DNA from 3 places in the Affinundibacterium danionis genome. Region 3 is predicted to be linked to each of the others. Evidence: predicted binding sites of a transcription regulator. Region 3 holds the regulator's gene; each other region holds the start of a gene.
The links. Region 3 encodes sigma-54, which starts transcription at its own class of promoters, with help from an activator protein. Its sites were predicted from a motif close to TGGCANGNAANCTGCTTT; they were not measured.
Positions count from the first base shown of each region.

Region 1 (8,055 bases), on a different contig from region 3:
GCTACGATAACGCACGCAATTGTGGCTTTTTTTGTATTTGAATTGCCGCCCACAGGCATGATGCCCTCAACAAATTTGATTACTTCTTTGACTTCATTAATCGAGTCAAATCTAGGCTTACGTGTTTCCACCGAAAATTCAGGTGTGATTCCGTACAGCCATGACCGCAGTATCTATCATTGGTTGGTGTTGATCATGCCAAATCTGGCCGCGCTAATCACAAAGAGTTATAGCTATCCGCAGTATTTTTCACATCCCCTTATTAAATTCCGAAACGTGATGCTTTAATGGCAGTCGCGTTTTTTTGTTTGGAATGACGCTTTTTAGAGCGATGTGACTTTGAATGTGATGAGTTTGTTGGGATTCTTTGAACAGCATGGCCTCGGTTTTGTTTTTTAGTAATTGGGTGAGCTGCACAGTTTCGTTTCGTTTTTGTTTTGTTTTTTAACTAATACCTCAGTGTCTGAAGGGAAGTCGTATGAAAATCCATGAGTATCAGGGTAAAGAAATCCTCCGTAAATTCGGAGTGACCGTACCGCGCGGTATCCCATGCATGTCCGTTGAAGAAGCAGTCAAAGCTGCTGAAACTTTAGGCGGTCCAGTATGGGTAGTCAAAGCACAAATTCACGCCGGTGGCCGTGGTAAAGGTGGTGGCGTTAAAGTTGCTAAATCCATGGAGCAAGTACGCGAATACGCAGATGCGATCATGGGCATGCAATTGGTGACACACCAAACAGGCCCAGAAGGCCAAAAAGTGCGTCGTTTGTTGATCGAAGAAGGCGCAGACATCAAGAAGGAGCTGTACGTAAGTATGGTGACTGACCGTATTAGCCAACGCGTGGTATTGATGGCATCCTCCGAAGGCGGTATGGACATCGAAGAAGTCGCGGAAAAACATCCAGAATTGATCCACTCTATCGCGATTGACCCAACTGCTGGTTTGCAAGATGCTGAAGCGGACGACATTTCTCGCAAAATCGGTGTGCCAGAAGGTTCTATCGAAGACGCACGTGTTCAATTGAAAGGCTTGTATAAAGCTTTCATGGAAACAGATTGCTCCTTGGCTGAAATCAACCCATTGATCTTGACTGGTTCTGGCAAAGTGATCGCTCTCGATGCGAAATTCAACTTCGACGCGAACTCTTTGTTCCGTCAACCAGAAATCGTTGCTTACCGCGATTTGGACGAAGAAGATCCAGCGGAAATCGAAGCATCGAAATTCGACTTGGCGTACATCTCCCTCGACGGCAACATCGGTTGCTTGGTCAATGGCGCAGGTTTGGCGATGGCGACTATGGATACCATCAAATTGTTCGGTGGCGAGCCAGCAAACTTCCTCGACGTAGGTGGTGGCGCGACTGCAGAAAAAGTGACCGAAGCATTCAAGATCATGTTGAAAAACCCAGGCTTGAAAGCGATCTTGGTCAACATCTTCGGCGGTATTATGCGTTGCGACGTGATTGCTGAAGGCGTGATCACGGCGTCTAAAGCAGTGTCATTGCAAGTGCCTTTGGTGGTACGTATGAAAGGTACTAACGAAGATATCGGTAAGAAAATGTTAGCTGACTCTGGTTTGCCTATCATTTCTGCAGACACGATGGAAGAAGCCGCGCAGAAGGTAGTTGCCGCTGCTGCTAGTCATAAATAATATAAATGCGTCATTCCCGCGAAAGCGGGAATCCATTTACAGATGTTGAGTTATACCTACATACTTTCTGATAAGCCCCGAGGAACACTTTATATCGGTGTGACTTCAGATTTGATTAAACGAATTTGGCAATATAAAGAATCGTTTGTTGATGGGTTTAGTGCAAAGTATGGTTTGAAAAAATTGGTATGGTTTGAAGTTCATGAAGATATAAGCGAAGCCATAAAGCGCGAAAAACAGCTTAAAAAATGGAATCGTGTTTGGAAGATCGAGTTAGTCGAGAAAACCAATTCTGAGTGGCGAGACCTGTATCTAGAGCTACTAAATTAACATGGATTCCCGCTTTCGCGGGAATGACGAGATAGAGGAATATATGAGTATCCTGATTAATAAAGACACTAAAGTCATCACCCAAGGTATCACTGGTAAAACTGGCCAGTTCCATACACGTATGTGCCGCGACTACGCAAACGGTAAAAACTGTTTCGTGGCTGGCGTTAATCCAAAGAAAGCTGGCGAAGATTTCGAAGGTATTCCAATTTACGCGAATGTTTCTGAAGCTAAAGCAGCAACTGGCGCAACAGTTTCAGTTATCTACGTTCCACCAGCAGGTGCAGCGGCTGCGATCTGGGAAGCAGTTGAAGCGGATCTCGATTTGGCGATCTGTATCACAGAAGGTATTCCTGTTCGTGACATGATGATGTTGAAAGACCGCATGGCAAAAGCGGGTAGCAAAACAAAATTGCTCGGCCCTAACTGCCCAGGTTTGATCACACCAGACGAAATCAAGATCGGTATTATGCCAGGTCATATCCATCGTAAAGGTCGTATCGGCGTGGTTTCCCGCTCTGGTACATTGACTTACGAAGCGGTTGGTCAATTGACTGCACTCGGATTGGGGCAATCTTCTGCAGTTGGTATCGGTGGCGATCCAATCAATGGTTTGAAACACATTGACGTGATGAAGATGTTCAACGATGATCCAGATACAGACGCTGTGATCATGATCGGCGAAATCGGTGGTCCAGACGAAGCGAATGCATCTTACTGGGTACGCGACAACATGAAGAAACCAGTGGTTGGTTTCATCGCTGGTGTGACTGCGCCTCCAGGCAAACGTATGGGTCACGCGGGTGCATTGATTTCTGGTGGTGCTGATACTGCGCAAGCAAAATTAGATATCATGGAAGAATGCGGTATCAAAGCAACTAAGAATCCATCTGAAATGGCACGCTTGTTGAAGGCGATGTTGTAATTTTTGGATGATTTAGGTAGTTAAAAAAGGAGCCTCGGCTCCTTTTTTATTTTCTGATGTTTTAGGTTTGCTCGCTATAAGAAGCTAGGTGCAAACTCTTAACTGCTTGCTGTACCAATGTTGCCGTTGCGCTATTGAAACATAAATTTCTTATTGGAACGTCAAAATTTCCAGCAATAATGTTAAGCTAAAGTAGTTTGTGAGATTTGGCCTCTAGCATATTTGTGTTTCAGCAAAATGTCAGGGTGTCATTTTTCTGCTAATTGATTTTTCGCTTTTTTATTCCATATAATCGACACCACAAAAATTTCTTCGTCCATGTTTGTACAAACAGTTTTGGAATTTGCCAGTCATACTGATATAGGATTGGTGCGCAGTCATAATGAAGATGCAATCGAGATCAATGCTGAGATCGGTTTGGCCATCTTGGCTGATGGTATGGGCGGATATAACGCGGGAGAAGTGGCCAGCAAAATGAGTGTAGATCTGGTGCGCGAACAGATACAGCAGAAACAAGCCGCTAGTTGGATGTTAAGATTACCTTGGCAATCCTCAGCGCCCGCCAAGTGGATTAGTGATGCGATCACCCACGCTAATCAGGAAGTGATAGAGCAGGCGAATAAGAATCCAGATAATTTCGGCATGGGTACCACCATTGTTGTTGCTCTTAGCTATTTTGATCGCTTGTTCATAGGTCATGTAGGAGATTCACGTGCCTATCGTTTTCGCGATAACTATATAGAACAGATTACTAAGGATCATTCGGTATTGCAGGCGCAAATTGATGCTGGTTTGATTTCACTGGCTGATGCGCATCTTTCCCCAATTAAAAACTTAATCACGCGAGCGGTTGGCTCTCACGAAGAAATTGATGTGGAAGTACATGAGCACCAGATGAAGGTCGGTGATATTTATCTGCTCTGCTCCGATGGCTTGTCGGATATGTTAGATCAAATTCATATTCAAAGCGTATTGCGCGAACAATCGAATGACTTAGACACTTGTAGTAAAACCTTAGTTTATTTAGCGAATCGTCAAGGCGGTCCGGATAATATTTCTGTTGTTTTAATACGCGTTAAAGAATTGCAGGAAAGACGCTTTATGGAGTATATTTTTGCTAGCTAAAAGACAATAAGAATAAAGGCCTAATAAAACTGCACTTGTTTGTTAATTCAATATCGTTACGCTATCGGATAGTGTTGAAGATATTAGTAGTTAGTATTAATAACTAAGTATATTTTTTGAAGCCTAAGTAGCAACTCCCCCCTAAATGTAGTGGTAATGGCTGAAGTGTTTAAAATTTGATCGTATTTCTTCAATATTTCAACAAGTTCAGCTTTCCTTGAAAATAATTTGAGTTCGGTGGATTTATATGGCTAAAGTCGTCGTCGTTTTTAATGGGCAAGTTCAAAAAGAGCAGAGCATAGATCGCGCAAGATTAAATATCGGGCGTCGTCCTGGTAATGAGCTAATTCTTGATCATCTGGCTGTGAGTGGCCGTCATGCAGCAATAGATACCACATCGGAAGGTTCCTTCATTCTAGATCTTGGCAGTACCAATGGAACATCGGTCAATGGTCAGCCCATTAAAAAACATCTATTGCAAAATGGTGATGTGATAGAGATGGGTAAATACCAGCTAAAGTTTGTGCTGGAAGATGATAATTATGTTGCGGCGCCAGATGAAACCTTGAAGGTCGCTAGAATCAAAGTGTTAACCGGCACCAATGCTGGAAAAGAAATGATACTTTTCAAGCCAATTACTAGCCTAGGAAGTCCCGGTATTCTGGTGGTGTCGATCACTCGTGAAGGTAATCGTTTTAAGATAGTTTTTGTAGAAGGAAAAATGTTTCCCAAGATTAACGATCAAAGTATTGATGCAAGGCCGAGTATTTTGCAACATGGCGATGTGATTGATTTGTCGGGAACTAAGATGGAGTTTCAGTTGAGTTGAGGCTCTTAATGTACTTGGGTCAAAAAAGCAGTGCCATATTGAGCACTGCTTTTTTGTTTCAAGGGTATCTTGATATTTTACATTCGATGTAGCTGACAATTTATGTCAACTGGCCGTTTTTTGATTCAAAGTGACGAAATTTGTCATAGTATATCTTTGAAATTGCCTTTTACGTCTGTATATTTGCTTTGAGTTTAACTAATTTGCAATGAATGGCGTTGGCACAGGGTTTGCTTATTAGTTCGTGTAGTACGGGATTTGGCTGGACTATCTTTTCTTAATCTAAGGAGTATTTAAATGAAATACACAAAAATGACTAAACGCGTACAGCAAGGTTTTACGCTGATTGAATTGATGATCGTTGTTGCGATTATCGGTATTTTGGCTGCTGTTGCGATTCCAGCTTATCAAGATTATGTTGCTAAATCTAAGTTTGCAGCGGCCTTGGCTGAAATTGCTCCAGGTAAAACTGGTTTTGACGTTGCGTTGAATGATGGTTTAACTGCAACCACTGGTGCAAGTGATTCAACTAAATGGTTTATTGGCGTGCAACCTATAAATAACAACACATCGGTTAATGTTGTAAGTGGTATTAGTGGTACTATCACAGGAACAATTATTAAAGGACCAGCGACAGTTTCTGGCGGTGTAATTACTTTGCAACGTGATGCTGCGACTGGCGCTTGGACTTGCTCAACTGGCGTTTCTCAAAAATTCGTTGGACCGACGACTGTCTGTACAGGTACTTAATTGCTTAACTTGGAATCTAGCGGTAGAGATTTATTTGTTCTGCTAGGTTTTTATGTTTGCAATTTATATAAAAACACCCCAAGCATGGGGTGTTTTTATATCTAAAGATTCTAAATCTTTTTTTACCCTGATTTAGTAAGAACGTTTGGAAAAGTTGTCTTATTTTCTTTGTAGTATCGAGTCTTATTGAAGTTGCATTTGTTTTGGGAAGGGGGGGTTAAATGAAACGAAACTTAATCTTGTCTTCGCGCTTGCAGGGTTTTACCCTGATTGAATTAATGATTGTGGTGGCTATTATTGGTATGTTAGCTGCAGTTGCAATCCCAGCCTACCAAGACTATGTAGCAAAATCTAAGTTTACGGCGGCTTTTACAGAAGCTGCTGCTGGTAAAACAGGCTTTGATGCTGCATTGAATGATGGCTTGACCCCAACATTGGTGAATCCTAGTACCACGTCAACTTGGTTTATCGGTGTGCAGTCGGTAAATCCGAATAGCCAAATTTCAATTCCTAATGTGACGAATTCTGGGACGATATTGGCGACAATAGTTGGTGGGCCTGATTCTGTTAGGGGTTTGACTATTAGTTTTAATCGCAGTGCCTCAACTGGTGCTTGGACCTGTTCATCTTCAGTGAAACAACGCATTATCGGTGGTGATAACTACTGTGTCGGTAGCTAATAGATTTCTATTCAGATATGTGCTATTAGTGCTTAGTTGTTCAAAATACGATGCCTAAATTGACATTGAACTTTAGAGCAAAGATTTTTAGCTCATAGTAAGCGGCTTTCAATCATTATTATTTTGTTGAAATCCGCTTAATTTTCTACACAATATCCTCCATTTTCGAAAAACTTGATGTTCTCCCAAAGGGTTCTGCATTACCAGCTTGTGACTTTTGGTGCTTTTTACCTTTTCGCCAATCTACTATCTGTTCACGTCCACCCCTTCCGCACCTATTACCACGAAACCTTAGTTGTAGTAGCCGCGCTCGCTTGTTGTCTTGGCTTTGTGTCATCCTCTAAGATTGAAATCCGCCTTTCTGCGGCGCTGTTCATTCCTATTTTCTGTATCTTTGCGTTGTTCATGCAGTCTGTGATTGGTTTGAGCAGATTTCAATATTCAGTTTATCCCTTGTTTTATTTTGTCTTGACAGTATTCGCGATGATATTGGGAGCAAATTGGGCTAAGCAATTACAAGGTGCTGAAAAGATTTGCTTAATGTTTGCTTGGGTACAGTTGCTAGCCTCGGTGCTGTCCGTATTAATGCAATGCATACAAATAGCAGGACTCGACTGGAGTCCTATAGTAATGTACATGGCGCACAGCCCTGACACGCCTATGCGTCCTTTTGCTAATGTGGCGCAGCCGAATCAATTGGCCTTGTTACTCTGTTTTGGCCTTGCCTCAATATGGTGGCTAGCGCAAACAAAACGTCTTAACGGGTATTTGGCGCTGGCATTTTCAGTGTTTTTATTGTGGGGACTAGCACTCACGCAATCTCGTATCGCTTGGATTATTCTGCCTGTTTTCGCTTTGTTGGCTTGGTGTAGAGCGATAGGCGAGTATCCAATGCGTCGAACGGCAATACTATTACTTTTATTGGTGTATGTTGGATTCGTGTGGTTTTTGCCCTCAATTGCGGATATGTTGGGTTTTTCTAGTGCCACTATCGCTGAGCGAGTCGGTGGACGATCTGAGCGCAGTGGCTTGTTGCAGCAGGCTTGGTTCATGATCAAACAGCATCCGTGGTTCGGTGTCGGTTGGTTTGGTTTTGGTGCTGAGCAAGTTAAGATTGCGGCTGATTTTCCATCTACTATTTATGCCGAGCACTCGCATAATCTCGTATTGAATTTGATGGCGGAATTGGGTGTGCCGGCGGCTTTGTTGATTTTCGCGGCTTTGCTCTTTTGGTTTTATCAGACTTGTGTTGCACGTTCAGCCGCGAAAAATAATCAGGTCGCTTTTGTCATGTTAAGTCTCATCGCGGTAGGCGTGCATAGCATGGTTGAATTCCCGCTTTGGTATGCCTATGTGTTGTTGCCGATCGCGGTATTAATGGGAATGCTGCATCAGATACGCTGGCCAGATCAAGCTTGGGTGATTACTGTGCCACGGGTTGTACCTGCTGCCATTTCAGTGACGGGCATGGTGGTGTTGGTATTAGTTACTCTGGACTATCAACGTGTGGTTGATGGCTTTAAAGCGTTTCGCCAGGCTGAGACGATCGCCGCAGTCCCAGAAGCGGCGATAGCGCGCCCGGGATTGACTTTATTGCCCGATTATTTTGACTATTTTCAGTTGATGAAAGTCACGCCAAAAGAAAACATGTCTGCGCAAGAGATCGCTTTTATTGAGCGTATGAGTTTGCGTTTTGGCTATGTACATGTTTTGAACAAATTGGCGGAAGTTTATGTACTTAATGGACAGCCAGCCAAGGCGCAACGTA
Region 1 covers NZ_JBHLXJ010000004.1:69,081-77,135, reverse strand. Annotated here, with positions in the region: gene ACFFJH_RS04450 (hypothetical protein) at 1-288, shown strand, start outside; gene sucC (ADP-forming succinate--CoA ligase subunit beta) at 464-1,648, shown strand; gene ACFFJH_RS04440 (GIY-YIG nuclease family protein) at 1,691-1,978, shown strand; gene sucD (succinate--CoA ligase subunit alpha) at 2,022-2,903, shown strand; gene ACFFJH_RS04430 (Stp1/IreP family PP2C-type Ser/Thr phosphatase) at 3,222-4,028, shown strand; gene ACFFJH_RS04425 (FHA domain-containing protein) at 4,276-4,857, shown strand; gene ACFFJH_RS04420 (pilin) at 5,155-5,607, shown strand; gene ACFFJH_RS04415 (pilin) at 5,829-6,287, shown strand; gene ACFFJH_RS04410 (PglL family O-oligosaccharyltransferase) at 6,693-8,055, shown strand, end outside.
Region 1: ACFFJH_RS04420 (pilin) is a predicted target of sigma-54. The motif match lies at 5,077-5,094, and genes of this name have one in related genera.

Region 2 (8,055 bases), on a different contig from region 3:
TCTCGCGCGCACTTTCTTCTAGAGCCCGACGAATCAACTCAACGGCCTTGGATAAATCAAATGGCTTCGCGAGATATTCAAACGCACCACCCTTAAATGCAGCCACCGCAGAATCCAAATCAGAAAAGGCCGTCATGATAATCACCGGCAAACTCGGTAGCCGCTGCTTAATTGTTTGGAGCAAATCAAGTCCAGAGGCACCATTCATACGAATGTCGGAAACCAAGACCTGCGGCTGCTCTTCATCCAAGGCGAGCAACACATCATCAGGGTTCGTGAAACTACGTGTTACCAGACCTTCGCGCGCCAAGGCTTTTTCTAAAACCCAGCGTATCGAATCATCATCGTCCACAATCCAAATGGTTTTCATCATTACTTAGTATTCCAAAGAGTAAATTCAGTTATAGCGCACCAGCAGGGAACCCACTTAAGGTAATGGAATCAATAAACGAAAGTCAGTACAACCAGGTCGACTTTCACAATCGATCACTCCTGCATGCTGCGTAATAAACGCTTGCGCCAATGTCAGACCCAAACCACTTCCACCGTCACGTCCAGAAACCAGAGGATAGAATATCCGGTCACGAATCGCGGGAGGAATACCAGGGCCGTTATCAATGATATGCAAATCTAATGCCAGCCTGTAACGTACCTTAGCCAAGGTCACTTGGCGCACTACCCGGGTTTTAAAAATAATCTCGGCATCACCTTCCGACATTCGCATGACGAGCGCCTGCGCTGCATTATGTGCAATGTTTAGGACAGCCTGAATCAACTGCTGTTGGTCGCCACGAAACTCTGGAATGGATAAATCATAGTCCCGCCTAATCAATAGACCTTTGGGAAATTCCGCCAGCATTAAACTGCGCACACGCTCACATACTTCGTGAATATTCACATCAGCGATGACCTGCGGCAGGCGATTCGGGGCCAATAGACGGTCTACCAAAACCTGCAAACGATCCGCCTCTTTAATAATGACTTGGGTGTACTCGCGCAGTTCTTTGGCATCTCGCTCTGGCAACTCCAATTCCAAAAGTTGTGCTGCTCCACGAATGCCACCCAAAGGATTCTTAATTTCGTGCGCTAGATTACGGATCAACTCTTTGTTTTCTTTATTTTGATCTTGCATGCGCTCTTCTCTATCCAACTTTAACTGTTGGACATTTTCGCGCAACTCAATCAACACTGGCGTGTCTGGTAGATCCAAGGCAGTCACAATACTATAGACATGCAACGGCTCTCGGCCGTTACGTTCCAATATTAGATCTTGGCGCTTGTCAGCAAACTGATGCTCTATAGCTTGTTGAAACCCATCCAAAAGTTCAACACCATTCAAAAATAAATTACTGAGTTGGGTATTGAGCAGTAATTTAAACGGTCGCTCTAATAGATTTTCTGCCGCAGGATTCGCATACACAATACAACCCTGTGGATTTAACACCAGCACGGAAGACGCTAGCAAATCTAATCCAGCAAATTGATTCATGGACTCAAGCATTATGCAATCTAAACATTATTCAAATTAAGGACCACTAAAATTAAGCATGATAAAAATGAAAAAGGTCGCGATTGCGACCTAATGCGACCTAGTGCCAGCTATGGCAACCGTAGCTGAGTTACATAGATCAAAATTTTATTTAAGGTTGCCAATCTCTCGTTTTAGTGCCTCAATATTTTTTTCGGTACGCGCAATATCATTTTTCAGATTATTAACACGTTCTACATACTTGGAGGGCATCCGTTCATCAGCTCGACGCTCTACTTCGCCACCGTTATATTCCTTTTTAAGCGCTTCTAATTTTTGTTCTTCGACTTTCAATTCATCAATCAAAATTTGCTTGCGATCTGAGTCACGCGCTTTCTGCGTACTATCATCTACTTTGGGGAAATTAGCTGGGCTGGCAGTTGATTTCGCGGTAGTTGTTTTTTTATTCGCACTAGCGGGCGCAGGCACCGCACTGCTAGGCAAATCTAATAACTTACATCCCTTGGTCACACCGGTATTTCGATAATCTTTCTTGCCATTCGCATCAGTACAGACATAGATCTGTGCATAAGCAGAAGAACTAAAGACAAACAAGAAACTTAGACCAATCAAATATTGCTTCATAGTGAGTCGCTTCGTGGTAAATAACGGGCTTAGTGTATGCCAAGCGACGATTTTTCACAATTGCCAAGCTCATTTCAAGCACGACTCGCGCTTACTCTGCCAATAAAACCTGACTACAGAACAAAAAAGCGGGGCATACCCCGCTTTCTATAGACCACTAATTACAGTGAGTAGTACATATCAAACTCAGCTGGATGCGTAGTCATGCGCATACGCTGCACTTCTTGCATCTTCAATTCGATGTAAGCATCGATCATGCTGTCACTAAATACGCCGCCACGTGTCAAGAATTCGCGATCTTTGTTCAATGCATCCAAAGCTTCTTCTAAAGAGGCACATACTGTTGGGATCAATGCGTCTTCTTCTGGTGGCAAATGATACAAATCTTTCGATGCTGCTTCTCCTGGGTGAATCTTGTTTTGCACGCCATCTAAACCAGCCATCATCAATGCAGAGAAGCACAAGTATGGATTCGCCAGTGGATCTGGGAAACGCGCTTCAACACGACGCGCTTTTGGATTCGCTACGTATGGGATACGGATAGAAGCGGAACGGTTCTTCGCAGAGTAAGCCAATTTCACTGGTGCTTCATAACCTGGAACCAAACGCTTGTAAGAGTTTGTACCTGGATTAGTGATTGCATTCAGTGCTTTAGCGTGCTTGATGATACCGCCGATGTAGTACAAAGCGAAATCAGATAAACCTGCATAGCCGTCGCCTGCGAACAGGTTTTTGCCGTCTTTCCAGATAGATTGATGCACGTGCATACCAGAGCCGTTGTCACCAACGATAGGCTTCGGCATGAAAGTCGCTGTCTTGCCGTAAGTGTGCGCAACATTCCATACAACGTATTTCAAGTTTTGCGTCCAGTCAGCGCGCTCTACCAAAGTAGAAAACTTAGTACCAATTTCATTTTGACCAGCGCCAGCTACTTCATGGTGATGCACTTCAACTGGAATACCCAAGGATTCCAAAATCAAGCACATTTCTGAACGCATATCTTGGAAGCTATCAACTGGTGGTACTGGGAAGTAACCGCCTTTGACCGTTGGACGATGGCCTGTATTGCCGCCTTCAAGTTTTTCGCCCGTTGTCCAAGAAGCTTCATCGGAATCAATTTTCACGAAGCAACCAGACATGTCAATTTTCCAGCGTACGCTATCAAAAATAAAGAATTCTGGTTCTGGACCGAAGTAAGCTGTGTCGCCAATGCCAGAGGATTTCAAGTAAGCTTCAGCACGTTTTGCAATGGAACGCGGATCGCGATCATAACCTTTACCATCTGCGGGCTCAATCACGTCACACTGCATGAACAATGTCGTTTCTTCCATGAATGGATCAATATTCGCTGTGTTTGGATCTGGCATCAAAAGCATATCGGACGCTTCGATACCTTTCCAACCTGCGATAGAAGAACCGTCAAACGCATGACCCGATTCGAACTTATCGATATCAAATGCGGAAATTGGCACAGTAACATGCTGTTCTTTACCGCGAGTATCCGCGAAACGGAAATCAACGAATTTAACTTCGTTGTCTTTCGCCATCTTCAACACTTCTGCTGGGGTCATTGCCATTTGAAACTCCTCAATCGTTCAAAAAACGTTCAAAAATAAGTGTAGGAACTACTAGAGCTACTGCATCAATACAAGTATCACTGCGATTTTTCTTCATTTTCTACCTACCATATGACCTTGGCATTTCAAAACGCACCATCACAATGCAAATAGGAAACTAGAATACGACGAGGATATTAGCAGAAAGCGTGCCATGTACAAGTAAAAGGAGACAACAAAATCAGCATTATTAAGTCATTGTTTTATATGGAAAAATCAAAATCAGCATAATTTATTAATTAATTCGCAAAATACATAGCGCACCAAATTGACGCCAACATTTCCATTAGCACTAATTTAGTGCAAAAATAATGCACCAAAACAGTGCTTAACTTGCAGCAACAATATTACCTGAAATGGCACTTTAAACAATAGCATTAGATCTCACTTTGTTTTTGAATCAAGCTTTGACCGCGCAACGCACAAGTCTTTTGGTAAGATTCTTAAATCAAAGTAAATTGCAAACTCAACTATCAACGGTCTGGACATTAGCCGCCAGGATCAATGTCCGCAAGATCACTAACGAAAACGGTAAGAACACATAAAGGAATGCTATGAAGGAGCTCATCGACAAAGCCAAACAACGCGGACTGGAACAAAATCTGCCGTATGCAGGTGCCGTGACACCTGAAGAAGCCTATCTTTTACTCCAGGCTGATAACAGCGTAATACTGCTAGATGTCCGCACCAATGCAGAGCGAGATTGGGTTGGCCGAGTCAATCTCCCAGAAGAACAGCACAAAGCAGTCCAATGGAGTCTCTACCCAGACGGCACACCCAATCCTGATTTTCTGATGCAATTGCAAAGCGCCGTTATCAACAAGAACGCGACTATCTTGTTCTTATGCCGATCCGGAGTGCGCTCACGTCACGGCGCCAAGTTAGCCACGGAACATGGCTATACGGCGTGCTTTGATATTTTGCAAGGTTTTGAGGGAGACAAGGATGCCCATGGCCATCGCAAAACGGTAGGTGGCTGGTGTTCGGCGGATTTGCCTTGGCTGGGTGCTTAGAAAATTGTTGGGCTTCACTCTGCTCAGCGCCAACCTATAAGGTGTAGTTTGGTACTGAATAAAACGAAGCCCAACAGGAAGCAACAATCTGTTTACAAATTACATGAACTTGTAACTCGCTGAGACGCTAATCACACGTCCAAACAAATTCAAAGCGTGGTTATAACCTTCCCAACCGTAAGGATCATAGAAGGGTTTGGTATTCAAAACATTCTTGATATTCAAACCCAAACGCAGATCTTTAACAGGTGTCCAGCCCAGACTTAAACTCACGGTTTTAAATGCAGGCGCACCACCGCAATTATTGGGCGCGACGGCAACATCGGCCGCAGTACAAGATTGCGGGTTATTATGTTCCTCGTCATTCTTGTCATAGGCCCACTTCGAACCACCGGTGTAATTGACGAACACGCTAGTGGTGAAATCACCATATTGCCAATCAACGTTTAAGTTCGCGCGCAATTTTGGATTACCGTAATAACCGACATAATTTTGCGAAAAACCCGAACCATCATCACCGTTATAGGCATTGCGATTCATGATCGTCGCTGACGAACCAAAGTTCAGTTTGCCATAAACGCCGAGATTAAAACGCGCGTGCGCATCAATATCAAACCCGTCTATCATGGTACGACCGCGATTCATATACTTATTGGTCAGCCCTGCCAAAATACCTACTGAATACTTAGGCACACCACCCGCACAAGCGGCCGCATTTGCCGCGTTGGCGCACATGCTCGCGACAGCCGCCATATTTGCTTTATCAAAATCGGTAATCGGGGCACGTACTGCATTCGGCGCACCGATCAAAGCTGGACCGTATTTCTCGACGGCCTGATCATAAACTTCGGTAAAATCCTGACGCACGATTTCATTGCGACGATATACGAACCAATAATCAGCCGAGATATCGAACTGTTTGCTCGCTTGATAGACTAATCCTAGGGTACTGATTTTGGCTTTTTCCGGTTGTAAATTCGGATTAGGTGGTGTCAAGCCGCCGATATTAATGCTGCAATTAGAGTTTAATAAAGACTTGCCCAACTCTTGATCTGTAGCACTGACCGATTTCATCAAAGTTTTTGCAATAGCATTGGTCTCATCACAACGCACGGTATCACGCATACCACCACGCTGCGCGTACACACCGCCTACACCAGACTCCGCCAAGTTCGGCGCCCGGAAGCCTTGCGAGTAAGTACTGCGTATCAGCAAATCTGTGATTGGACGATAACTGACGCCAATTTTTGGTGCCAAGTTAGCTGCGAAATTCGGATACTTATCAATCCGCGCAGCGGTATTCACTTCTAAATTTTTCGCCAAAGGAAAGATGGCTTCTCCAAACACCGCAGCGATCGTGCGTGAGCCATCAAACCAAGAACCGCCTTGTTGCGTGATCTTACCGTCGGCAGCATCTTTATTGCCCGGCGTTTCAAACTCTTCACGCATCAAGTTCACACCAAAAGCCGCGCGCGCATCACCTGCTGGCATTTTGAATAAACTACCTTCAAGCTTGGCATCCCAAGTGACTAATTTAGTCCAAGATTGAATATCAAAAGTCGGATAAGCTTGACGTAAAAGCTCTGCGTTTTTATCGCTGATCACGCCAAATTGGTAGGCTGGATTATCGGCGATATAAGTACGTTTTGTCACAGGATCAACCGTGAACGGACCGAAGGCTTTTTCGAATCCATCTTTGTTCACATTGATCGTTTGATACAACGTGGAATGACTGCCCGCAACCGCCAAAGCTGATTCAAAATCCCATTGCCCCAAAGAGCCACGCACACCCGCCATGGCGCGATAAGTTTTATCGGTATTTTGCTGGCCGAAGTGGCCTTTAGCATCTTGCATCAAATACGTCAAACCTGCCGCACCGCCCATCTTGTCCTTTAGATCGGCACTCATGTTTTTCAGGTACACATTGTTCGGCCCCAAGTAAGGATAGGTAAAGGTGTTAAGCGAGGTTCCCGTATTGCGTGAATACCAGTTTGCAGTACCGCCACCACTACTAAAGGAGCGCGGACCGTTCTCACCACGCATATCAATGTCGGTGTAAGCAACTTCACCAAACCCTTCCCAATCATTCGCCAGTTGTACGCGACCACTGACAAAAAGAGTTGCGCGATCAGACTTCGGTCCGGTATCTAAGGAGTAAGGTAAAGTATTCCAAACGCAGCGTGTGCCTGAGCCTTCGGTAATAAAAGTAGAACAGCCGGGTGCCGCCTGTTGATAGCGCTTATTATTCGCATTCTTATCAAACACAAATAAGGTACCTGGATTTAATTGCCCAGGCTGACTGCCTTCAGTGATGCGGAAATTACTGATGAAACTAGGATTATTTTTATAAAATTGATCCGGACGCTTCAAATAAGTATCTTCTAAAGCAATACGATCACGCTTATACAAATTCACCGAGCCATAAACATTATATTTGTCCTGTGCTAAGTCACCGAAACCAAACAAAGCGCTGGCCTGACGTTCGCCATACGATTTGACATCGCGTGAACTGTCAAAGGTCGCGCTAGCTTGCATACCTTTATAAGATTTCTTGGTGATGATATTGATCACGCCTGCGACAGCGTCAGAGCCGTACACCGCAGAAGCGCCGTCAGTTAACACCTCCATGCGTTCAATTGCAGCAGCGGGAATCGCATCGATATTTACAAATTGCGTTTGAAAGCCTTCGGGCGCGCCATAAAAAGACAAGCGACGTCCGTTCAATAAAATCAAAGTTCCTTGCGCTCCCAGCCCACGTAAATTCGCTTGTGAAGCACCATCAGAACCGGTGAACATAGAACGGAAATCTTGTTGCGCGGGACGAGCTGCAGGCAGATTATCAAGCACTTGCAACAGCGTGCGTGCTCCCATATTTTCAATTTGTTTGGAATCTATAATTTGCACTGGGGACGCAGTTTCTGCGTTCACACGTTTGATACTAGAGCCTGTCACTTCAACTCTTTGTACTTTCTCTTCTTTATTCTCAAGTTTTTCTTGCGCCTCTTGCGCATAAGCACAAGCGATGGAAGCGTATCCCACCGCAGTCAAGGCAATCACTATTTTTTTCAGTTTCATTCTTGTCTCCTTTGTTTGAATATCGATGCCAATGTAAGGACACCATCAGGATGACATGCACAAAATAAGAACACGCAGGCATACAGAGTGTGTCGTACTAATGAAAGATAAAGGAAAAATAAGGAGCGCAACAGCGAGGAATGTTTAAGCCATCATCAAGAAAAATTAGATGACTATACCGAAGAAAAGACAGTAAGAAAGAGCGCACTCATTGAAGAATATTTTTCGCTAAATACTG
Region 2 covers NZ_JBHLXJ010000007.1:367,057-375,111, reverse strand. Annotated here, with positions in the region: gene ntrC (nitrogen regulation protein NR(I)) at 1-370, opposite strand, end outside; gene glnL (nitrogen regulation protein NR(II)) at 428-1,489, opposite strand; gene ACFFJH_RS07295 (DUF4124 domain-containing protein) at 1,637-2,113, opposite strand; gene glnA (type I glutamate--ammonia ligase) at 2,275-3,690, opposite strand; gene ACFFJH_RS07285 (rhodanese-like domain-containing protein) at 4,284-4,742, shown strand; gene ACFFJH_RS07280 (TonB-dependent receptor plug domain-containing protein) at 4,842-7,817, opposite strand.
Region 2: glnA (type I glutamate--ammonia ligase) is a predicted target of sigma-54. The motif match lies at 3,867-3,884, and genes of this name have one in related genera.

Region 3 (8,055 bases):
ACTAGTACATTGGTAATTCGCGATAATTCAAGAGGTGCTGGTGCAGATGGTTGTGGCAACTAAACGATTAGTCATAATTTAAGCAGAATGCAGTGAACAGTAATATATTTTTAGTAGGTCTGATGGGCTCTGGCAAGACAACGGTTGGCAGAGCCCTCGCAAAAAAACTTAACAAGCGATTTGTGGATTCTGATCATGAGATAGAGGCACGTACTGGTGTCGCTATCTCAGTGATATTCGAAATTGAAGGGGAAGCGAGTTTTCGTCAGCGTGAAGCTGATGTGATTCGCGATCTTTGCCAACAAGATGGCATCGTACTGGCCACAGGTGGTGGTGCGATTTTGAATCCACAAAGCCGTGCCCTTCTTCATACACGTGGAACGGTGGTTTATTTGAAAGCCGGTATCAGCAGTATTCTGCATCGAACCCGGCATGATAAAAAACGACCGTTGTTGCGTACCGCAGATCCCCGTAAAAAACTCGAAGAGCTGGAGCAACAACGTGATCCTTTGTATCGCGAAGTGGCACACATGGTCATCGAGACTGGGCAGCCACAATTACAAACCTTGGTGCAGACGATTATAGAAAAGATGCCTTCAGAGCGAGATGCATTTGCCGTCACAGAGAACTTGTCTAAACAAGTAATAAAGCAACTTAATCCGACAGCCAAAATAAAGTCAACGATGGAATTTGAATCAGCGCAAGCACATACCTTAAACGTGGATTTGGGCGAGCGCGCTTATCCGATTTCCATAGGCCAAAATCTCCTGTCGAATGATGGTTTGTTACAAGCGCGAATCAAAGGACAGCGCGTGGTGATAGTCACCAATACCGTGGTTGCTGCGCTGTATTTGGACGCTTTGCAAAATCAATTAATTCAACTCGGAAAACAGGTCGAAGCTATCGTACTGCCAGACGGTGAAGAACATAAAACCTGGGAAAGCCTGATGCTAGTGTTCGACGCATTGTTGGCGAAAAAGTGTGATCGTAAAACCACCTTGCTGGCATTAGGTGGTGGTGTGATCGGAGATATGACTGGTTTTGCCGCATCGGCTTATATGCGTGGTATTCCCTTTGTTCAGATCCCAACTACTTTGCTAGCTCAGGTTGATTCTTCGGTTGGTGGAAAGACTGGGATTAATCATCCCTTAGGCAAAAATATGATAGGCGCGTTCTATCAACCGCAAGCCGTGATTGCTGATATTTCTAGCTTGAATACTTTACCTGATCGCGAATTGTCCGCAGGTTTGGCCGAGGTGATTAAGCATGGTGCGATTATTGATCTCACATTCTTTGATTGGATAGAAGTCAACATAGAAAAATTACGTGCTAAAGACCCAACGGCGCTTGCCTATGCGGTGTTACGTTCCTGTGAGATCAAGGCCAATGTGGTGCGTCAGGATGAACGCGAAGGTGGATTGCGTGCGATCTTGAATTTTGGCCATACTTTCGGACATGCGATTGAATCGGGGCTTGGTTATGGCAAGTGGTTACATGGCGAAGCGGTCGGTTGCGGTATGGTGATGGCTGCAGATTTATCGTATCGCCTTGGCTATATCGACTATGTGACTAAAGTCCGCATCAGTAAATTAGTTGAAGCCGCTGGATTACCTACCGTCGCACCAGATCTGGGCGAGCAAATTTGGTTGGATCTGATGGAAGTGGATAAGAAGAATGAAGGCGGTCAAATCAAATTCATTCTGTTGAAGCCTCTGGGTCAGAGTATGATTACTCAGGTTCCTAAAGCCACTTTGTTGGCGACATTGAATGCTTGTATTTTGCCTACCTGATGTCTGCATAAAATCACCGAGGACAGTATGTTCACCGATACGCATCTAGCCCCTTATGCTGCACAATCCGCGCAAACTAAGGGGCGGCGTTTCGTAGAACCTAGTCCCGGTACCCGCTCCGAATTTCAACGCGACAGAGATCGTATCATCCATAGCGCAGCGTTTCGTCGCCTAGAATATAAAACTCAGGTCTTTGTGAATCATGAAGGCGACTTGTTTCGTACTCGTCTCACACATAGTATTGAAGTCGCCCAAATCGCACGTTCTATCGCCAGAAATTTACGTTTGAACGAAGACTTAGTGGAAGCGATCTCTTTAGCCCATGATCTCGGTCACACACCTTTTGGTCATGCTGGACAAGACGCTTTGAATGCCTGCATGAGAGACTATGGTGGCTTTGAACATAATCTACAGAGCCTGCGCGTCGTTGATACTCTTGAAGAGCGCTATGCCAGCTTTGAAGGTTTGAATTTAACATTCGAAGCGCGTGAAGGCATACTTAAACACTGCTCAATAAATAACGCCAAGGCCTTGGGTGAATTGGGCCTGCGCTTTATTAATAAAACGCAACCTAGCTTAGAAGCGCAACTCACGAATTTGGCGGATGAAATTGCCTACAATAATCACGATATTGACGATGGGCTGCGTTCTGGCTTGTTGACCGAAGCACAGTTAATGGAAGTGGATTTCTATGCACGTTTTCGCCGCGAAGTGGATGATACTTATCCGGGTATCAGTGGTCGGCGCGCGATTTCCGAGACGATACGGCGCATGATTAATATGCTGATTAGTGACCTGACCCAGACAGCGCAGCAAAGGATACGCGACGCAGCGCCCAAGTCGATTAATGATGTGCGCACCTTGCCCGCTATGATGGCATTCTCAGATGCGACCTACCAAGATGCGAAATCATTGAAGCAATTTTTATACGAGCATTTGTACCGGCATTATCTGGTGAATCGCATGAGTCATAAAGCCAAGAATACTGTGCGTGAATTATTTGAAGTGATGATGGCGCAGGCTAATTTGGTGCCACCTGACTATCGAGTGCAAGCCTCGTTAGATAGTGAACAATCGCGCTTGTTACAAGCACGTCGTATCGCCGACTATATCGCGGGAATGACGGATCGTTTTGCGATTCGTGAGCACAAGCGCTTATTCTTGATAGAAGAAGTTTGAGAACTGATAGTGGTACGTAGCACCTAGAATTTCTTGAAGAAGTGCTAAAGTGCATTTGACTCGTATTTGATTCGCATTTAATTCGAATTGAATTAACCGTAAGGACATAAAATGAAACCATGGGTAAAACACAGCGCTAGCGTGATCGTCGTGGCCTGTGCAAGTTTTCAAGCGCATGCTGCCGATTTGAGTAAGCTTAGCAACCAAGATGCGAATGCGGGTTTAAAGGCTGCGCTAGAAACGGGCGCAAACGCTGCGCTACAAAAGCTCGGTGTCGCCGACGGATTTTTAGGTAACGACAAAGTAAAAATCCCGCTGCCGTCAATGTTAGAAAAAGCACGCCCTTTGTTGAAATTGAGCGGACAAAGTAAGCAGCTAGATGAACTCGTCGTTGCCATGAATCGAGCGGCAGAGTCAGCGGTGCCGATGGCAAAACCACTATTGATGGATGCGGTAAAAAGCATGTCGGTAACGGACGCAAAAAATATTTTGAGTGGCGGTGATACTTCGGTCACCAATTTTTTCCGTGAAAAAACATCGGTATCTTTAAGCGCAAAATTCTTGCCTTTAGTCAAAGGCGTCACCGATAAAGTTGGACTCTCAACCAAGTACAACGCCGTGATGGGCAAAGCACAAAAGTTAGGTGCAGTACCTGAGAAAGAAGCGACGGTCGAATCTTACGTCAGCAACCGAGCAGTGGATGCGCTCTACACGATGATTGCAGAGGAGGAAAAAGCCATACGCCAAGATCCTTTGGCTGCGGGTAGTAAGATTATCGGTAAGGTGTTTGGCTTACTGAAATAAGCTGCTACGCAATTACTAGATATTCGAGATTCGATAAAAAAAGCCGAAAGATGTTCGCATATCTTTCGGCTTTTTGTCGTCGGTATTAGGTATTACGCTGAGGTGCCCTACGGTAAATGCGCCAAAGGATGCGCATAGCTTGGCCATACCTCAACAAAAAAATCGGATATCATTTCTTCAGTCACTTCAGCAATAGTAGCCGGTGACCACTTTGGCATATTGTCTTTATCGACGACCAAAGCACGCACGCCTTCTAATACTTCACCATGCTTGAAACAATGCCTTACCATGGTACGCTCCAGACGTAAGCAGTCAGCCACCGATCTTGATTGGCAGCGACGTAATTGCTCTAAAGTGACAGCCATCAATAGTGGTGAACGTTTATGCATGGTGGCTAGGGTTTTCTTTGCGAATTCGGTGTCATCACCTGCAAGCGACGCACAAATGTTATGCAGACTATTGCCAGAAAAATGTTGGTCTATTGTCGTTCGGTATTGTGCCAGCTGTGAATGCTCTGGCGAAATATCAGATGCAAATTGCGCTGAAAATTGACGTATCGCTACCCGTAAATCCGCTTCTGTGTGGTGTGCAATCAAATCCATTAAAGCCGGAATTTGTGTGGTGGGAATATAGACATCTGCTAAGTTAGCATAGATGGCATCAGCTGCCTGAATAATTTCTCCCGTGAGACCTAAATAGCTACCGATTTCGCCTGACGTTTGATTTAGGAAGTAACCACCGCCCACGTCAGGAAATAAGCCAATATTCACTTCCGGCATCGCCATTTTCGTACGCTCTGTGACGATGCGCAAACGACTGGCAACACCAGACTGCGCGATACCCATACCGCCGCCCATCACGACACCATTCATCAGAGCGATATAAGGTTTTGGGTAAAAGTGAATCAAATGATTGAGCGCATATTCTTCCGTGAAAAAATCTTCTAACAAAGCGCTGTCACCCTTAGGTGTCAGTGTGCCTACATCGTAGAAAAAGCGGATGTCTCCGCCCGCACAAAAAGCTTTTTCGCTACTGCTGTGTATGAATACAGCACGAATATTAGGATCGTTATGCCAAGCGCGCAAAGTGGCGGTGAGCACACGCACCATGTCTAAGGACAGGGAGTTTAGTGCTTTAGGACGATCTAAAGTAATGATGCCAACATGATTACGGATTTCGGTGATGACGTGAGAGCTCATTTTATTTGCCAAAAATAGTGATGCTGAATTTTACCTTAGGGCATAAAGTAAAAGATGAAAAAGACCGACAGTCTTTTAAGTTGAAATTTCCGATGTCTGCCAGTTTTAAGACGTAAAAAAGGACGCTAAAAAGCGTCCTAGGGATCATCAAATTGATGAATCGGGATTCTGAATTAATCTAATTGTGTAGAGGCCGGATCAGGGATATGTTTGATCGCATCATGTTGATGGTCTTGAATTTTATCCTTGTGTTTGATGACCTGACGATCAAGTTTGTCGATTAAGGTGTCAATGGCGGCATATAAATCGTGCGCCAGACTTTCTACATGAATATCTTTGCCGCTGAGATGTAAATTAATGTCCGCTTTGTGGCGTTTGTCCTTTTCTCGGAGCTTATCAACCGTCAGGATAACGGCGATATCAATGACTTGATCGAAGTGTCGTCTTACCCGCTCTAGCTTGTTTTGTACATATTCACGAATTGCAGGAGTAACTTCGACGTGGTGTCCACTGATGGTGAGATTCATACTACGCTCCTATGGTGATATTGCTTCATTTGTTTCTATACTGCCGTTACTACGATCGCTCATTGGCAGAAATTTGTTTTGAGCTAAATCATATATAACGATAGAAAACAATATTTCAAGAACTGGTTTATAAAGATTTTCTTAGACTCACTGGGGGAATTTTCAGAGCTTCGCGGTACTTCGCCACTGTGCGGCGCGCGATGACCATGCCTTGTTCTCCCAATATGTCGGCGATCTTACTGTCCGAGAGGGGTTTTTTCTGGTCTTCTTCTCCTATTAATTGTTTGATCAGCGCACGTATCGCAGTAGAAGATGCTTCACCACCCGTTTCCGTTGCGACGTGACTGCCGAAAAAATATTTCAACTCAAACATACCATGGGGTGTCAGCATAAATTTCTGAGTTGTTACACGCGAAATAGTGCTCTCGTGTAATCCCAGTGTATCAGCTATTTCGCGCAAAACAAGGGGTCTCATCGCGACTGCGCCGTGCGTGAAAAAATTATATTGCCTTTCCACTATGGCTTGTGCAACGCGCAAAATCGTATCAAAACGTTGACGCATATTCTTGATCAGCCAACGCGCTTCTTGCAGTTGTGGGTTGAGACAAGGATCTCCGCGTTGTTGCTTCATTAAACTCGCGTACATCTGATTAATCCGCAGACGCGGCATGACATCACGGTTTAACATCACCTGCCATTCGTCGCCGATTTTCTTGACCACAACATCCGGCACCACATAGTCTGATTTCGCTATCGCAAATGCCAAACCCGGTTTGGGGTTACATTGACGAATGACCACTTGCGCTTCGCGTAAATCTTCATCATCGCATTGCAAAAATTTGCGTAATTTGGTGAAATCTCGTTGCGCGAATAAAGGTAAATATTGCTCGACAATTTGTAGCGCCAAGCGGCGTGTCACAAAAGGAATTTTAGGAAAACGTTTGATTTGTAAGGCCAAACATTCCGCTGTATTGCGCGCTCCGACGCCTTCAGGCTCGAAGCTTTGCAGCATAGTTAGGGCGAACTGTAGTTCTTCTAATTCGACACAAAGGTCAATTGGAAGACTCTCGTAAATTTCGTCCAAGCTCTCGCACAAATAGCCATTTTCATCGATAGCGTCGATGATTAATTCTATCAAGGCACGATCACGCGGCTCCCTGATGTTCAGACGCATTTGCTCTAACAGATGTTCTCTTAAAGTGGTCTGCGCGGCTTCTAATTGCGGGCGACCATCTTCTTCATCGTTGTTAGATTTAGAGCCATTACTAGGCGCATCGTCGAAGCTCCAGTCATCATTGTTAACTGGCCCTGCATCGGCATCTGGGGCTGTCTCGTTAACTGTCTCGTTGCTACTCGTGTCGGGTGTTTTTTCTGCGCTTTGGAATTCTTTTTCATTTTGCTGAGTGGCATTATTAATGCAGCCATCCGCCAGCAAACGCACAGCATTGTCCAAAGCATCATCGACGCGTTCTAACAATGGATTTTCAGTCAGTAATACCTCTAACTCTTGATGTAATTCTAAGGTCGATAATTGCAGTAATCGTATGGATTGCTGCAATTGTGGCGTCAAAGCCAAATGTTGCGAGGTACGTAGCTGTAAGCTCTGCTTCATGATGAGTTCGTCGCTTACATGCGGAAATGTTCACCCAAGTAGACTCGGCGCACAGTCTCATTGGTGATGATTTCATCGGGGCGTCCGCTCGCCAATACCGAGCCTTGATTGATAATGTATGCATGATCACAAATGCCGAGTGTTTCTCGCACATTGTGATCGGTGATCAACACGCCGATATTGCGCTCCTTCAGAAAACGCACGATACGCTGAATTTCAATCACGGCAATCGGGTCTACACCAGCGAACGGTTCATCGAGTAAAACGAAGCGTGGATTGGTTGCCAAAGCACGCGCAATCTCCACCCGGCGACGTTCGCCACCCGATAAGGCACGAGCAGGATTCTCGCGTAGGCCATCAATTTGCAATTCTTCTAGTAGCGTGTCGAGACGTTGCTTGATCGCGGCTTTAGACAGTGCCTTACCCTCTTCATCGCGCTGCAGTTCGAGCACGGCACGCACATTGTCTTCTACAGACAGTTTGCGGAACACCGATGCTTCTTGCGGTAAATAAGACAAGCCTAAACGTGCTCTTTGATGAATCGGTAAATGCGAAATGTCAGTGCCATCGACATCAATTTTTCCGGCATCGGAGGGCACCAAACCAACGATCATATAGAAGGACGTGGTTTTGCCGGCACCGTTTGGGCCTAGCAATCCGACGACTTCACCACTTTTAACTTGTAGCGAGACGTCACGAACTACCTGGCGCATGCCATAGCGTTTTTGCAGACCTTGAATTGCGAGAGTGCTGGATATCATTTTTCTTGTTTAGCTTCTGTCTTAGCTTGCTTAGGTTCTGAAGTAATCGTCACGCGACCGCCACCGGGAACACGTTTGCCTGAGGTTGAATTAGTCGCAGTAAAAACATCGTTAATACTGTCATACGACAAAAATTCACCATTTTGTTCTTGCGTCATTTTTTGTTGACTCAAATAACGCACA
Region 3 covers NZ_JBHLXJ010000003.1:26,971-35,025, reverse strand. Annotated here, with positions in the region: gene ACFFJH_RS02875 (hypothetical protein) at 1-63, shown strand, start outside; gene aroKB (bifunctional shikimate kinase/3-dehydroquinate synthase AroKB) at 93-1,790, shown strand; gene ACFFJH_RS02865 (deoxyguanosinetriphosphate triphosphohydrolase) at 1,818-2,969, shown strand; gene ACFFJH_RS02860 (DUF4197 domain-containing protein) at 3,081-3,773, shown strand; gene ACFFJH_RS02855 (enoyl-CoA hydratase/isomerase family protein) at 3,881-4,972, opposite strand; gene hpf (ribosome hibernation-promoting factor, HPF/YfiA family) at 5,146-5,499, opposite strand; gene ACFFJH_RS02845 (RNA polymerase factor sigma-54) at 5,627-7,111, opposite strand; gene lptB (LPS export ABC transporter ATP-binding protein) at 7,126-7,872, opposite strand; gene lptA (lipopolysaccharide transport periplasmic protein LptA) at 7,869-8,055, opposite strand, start outside.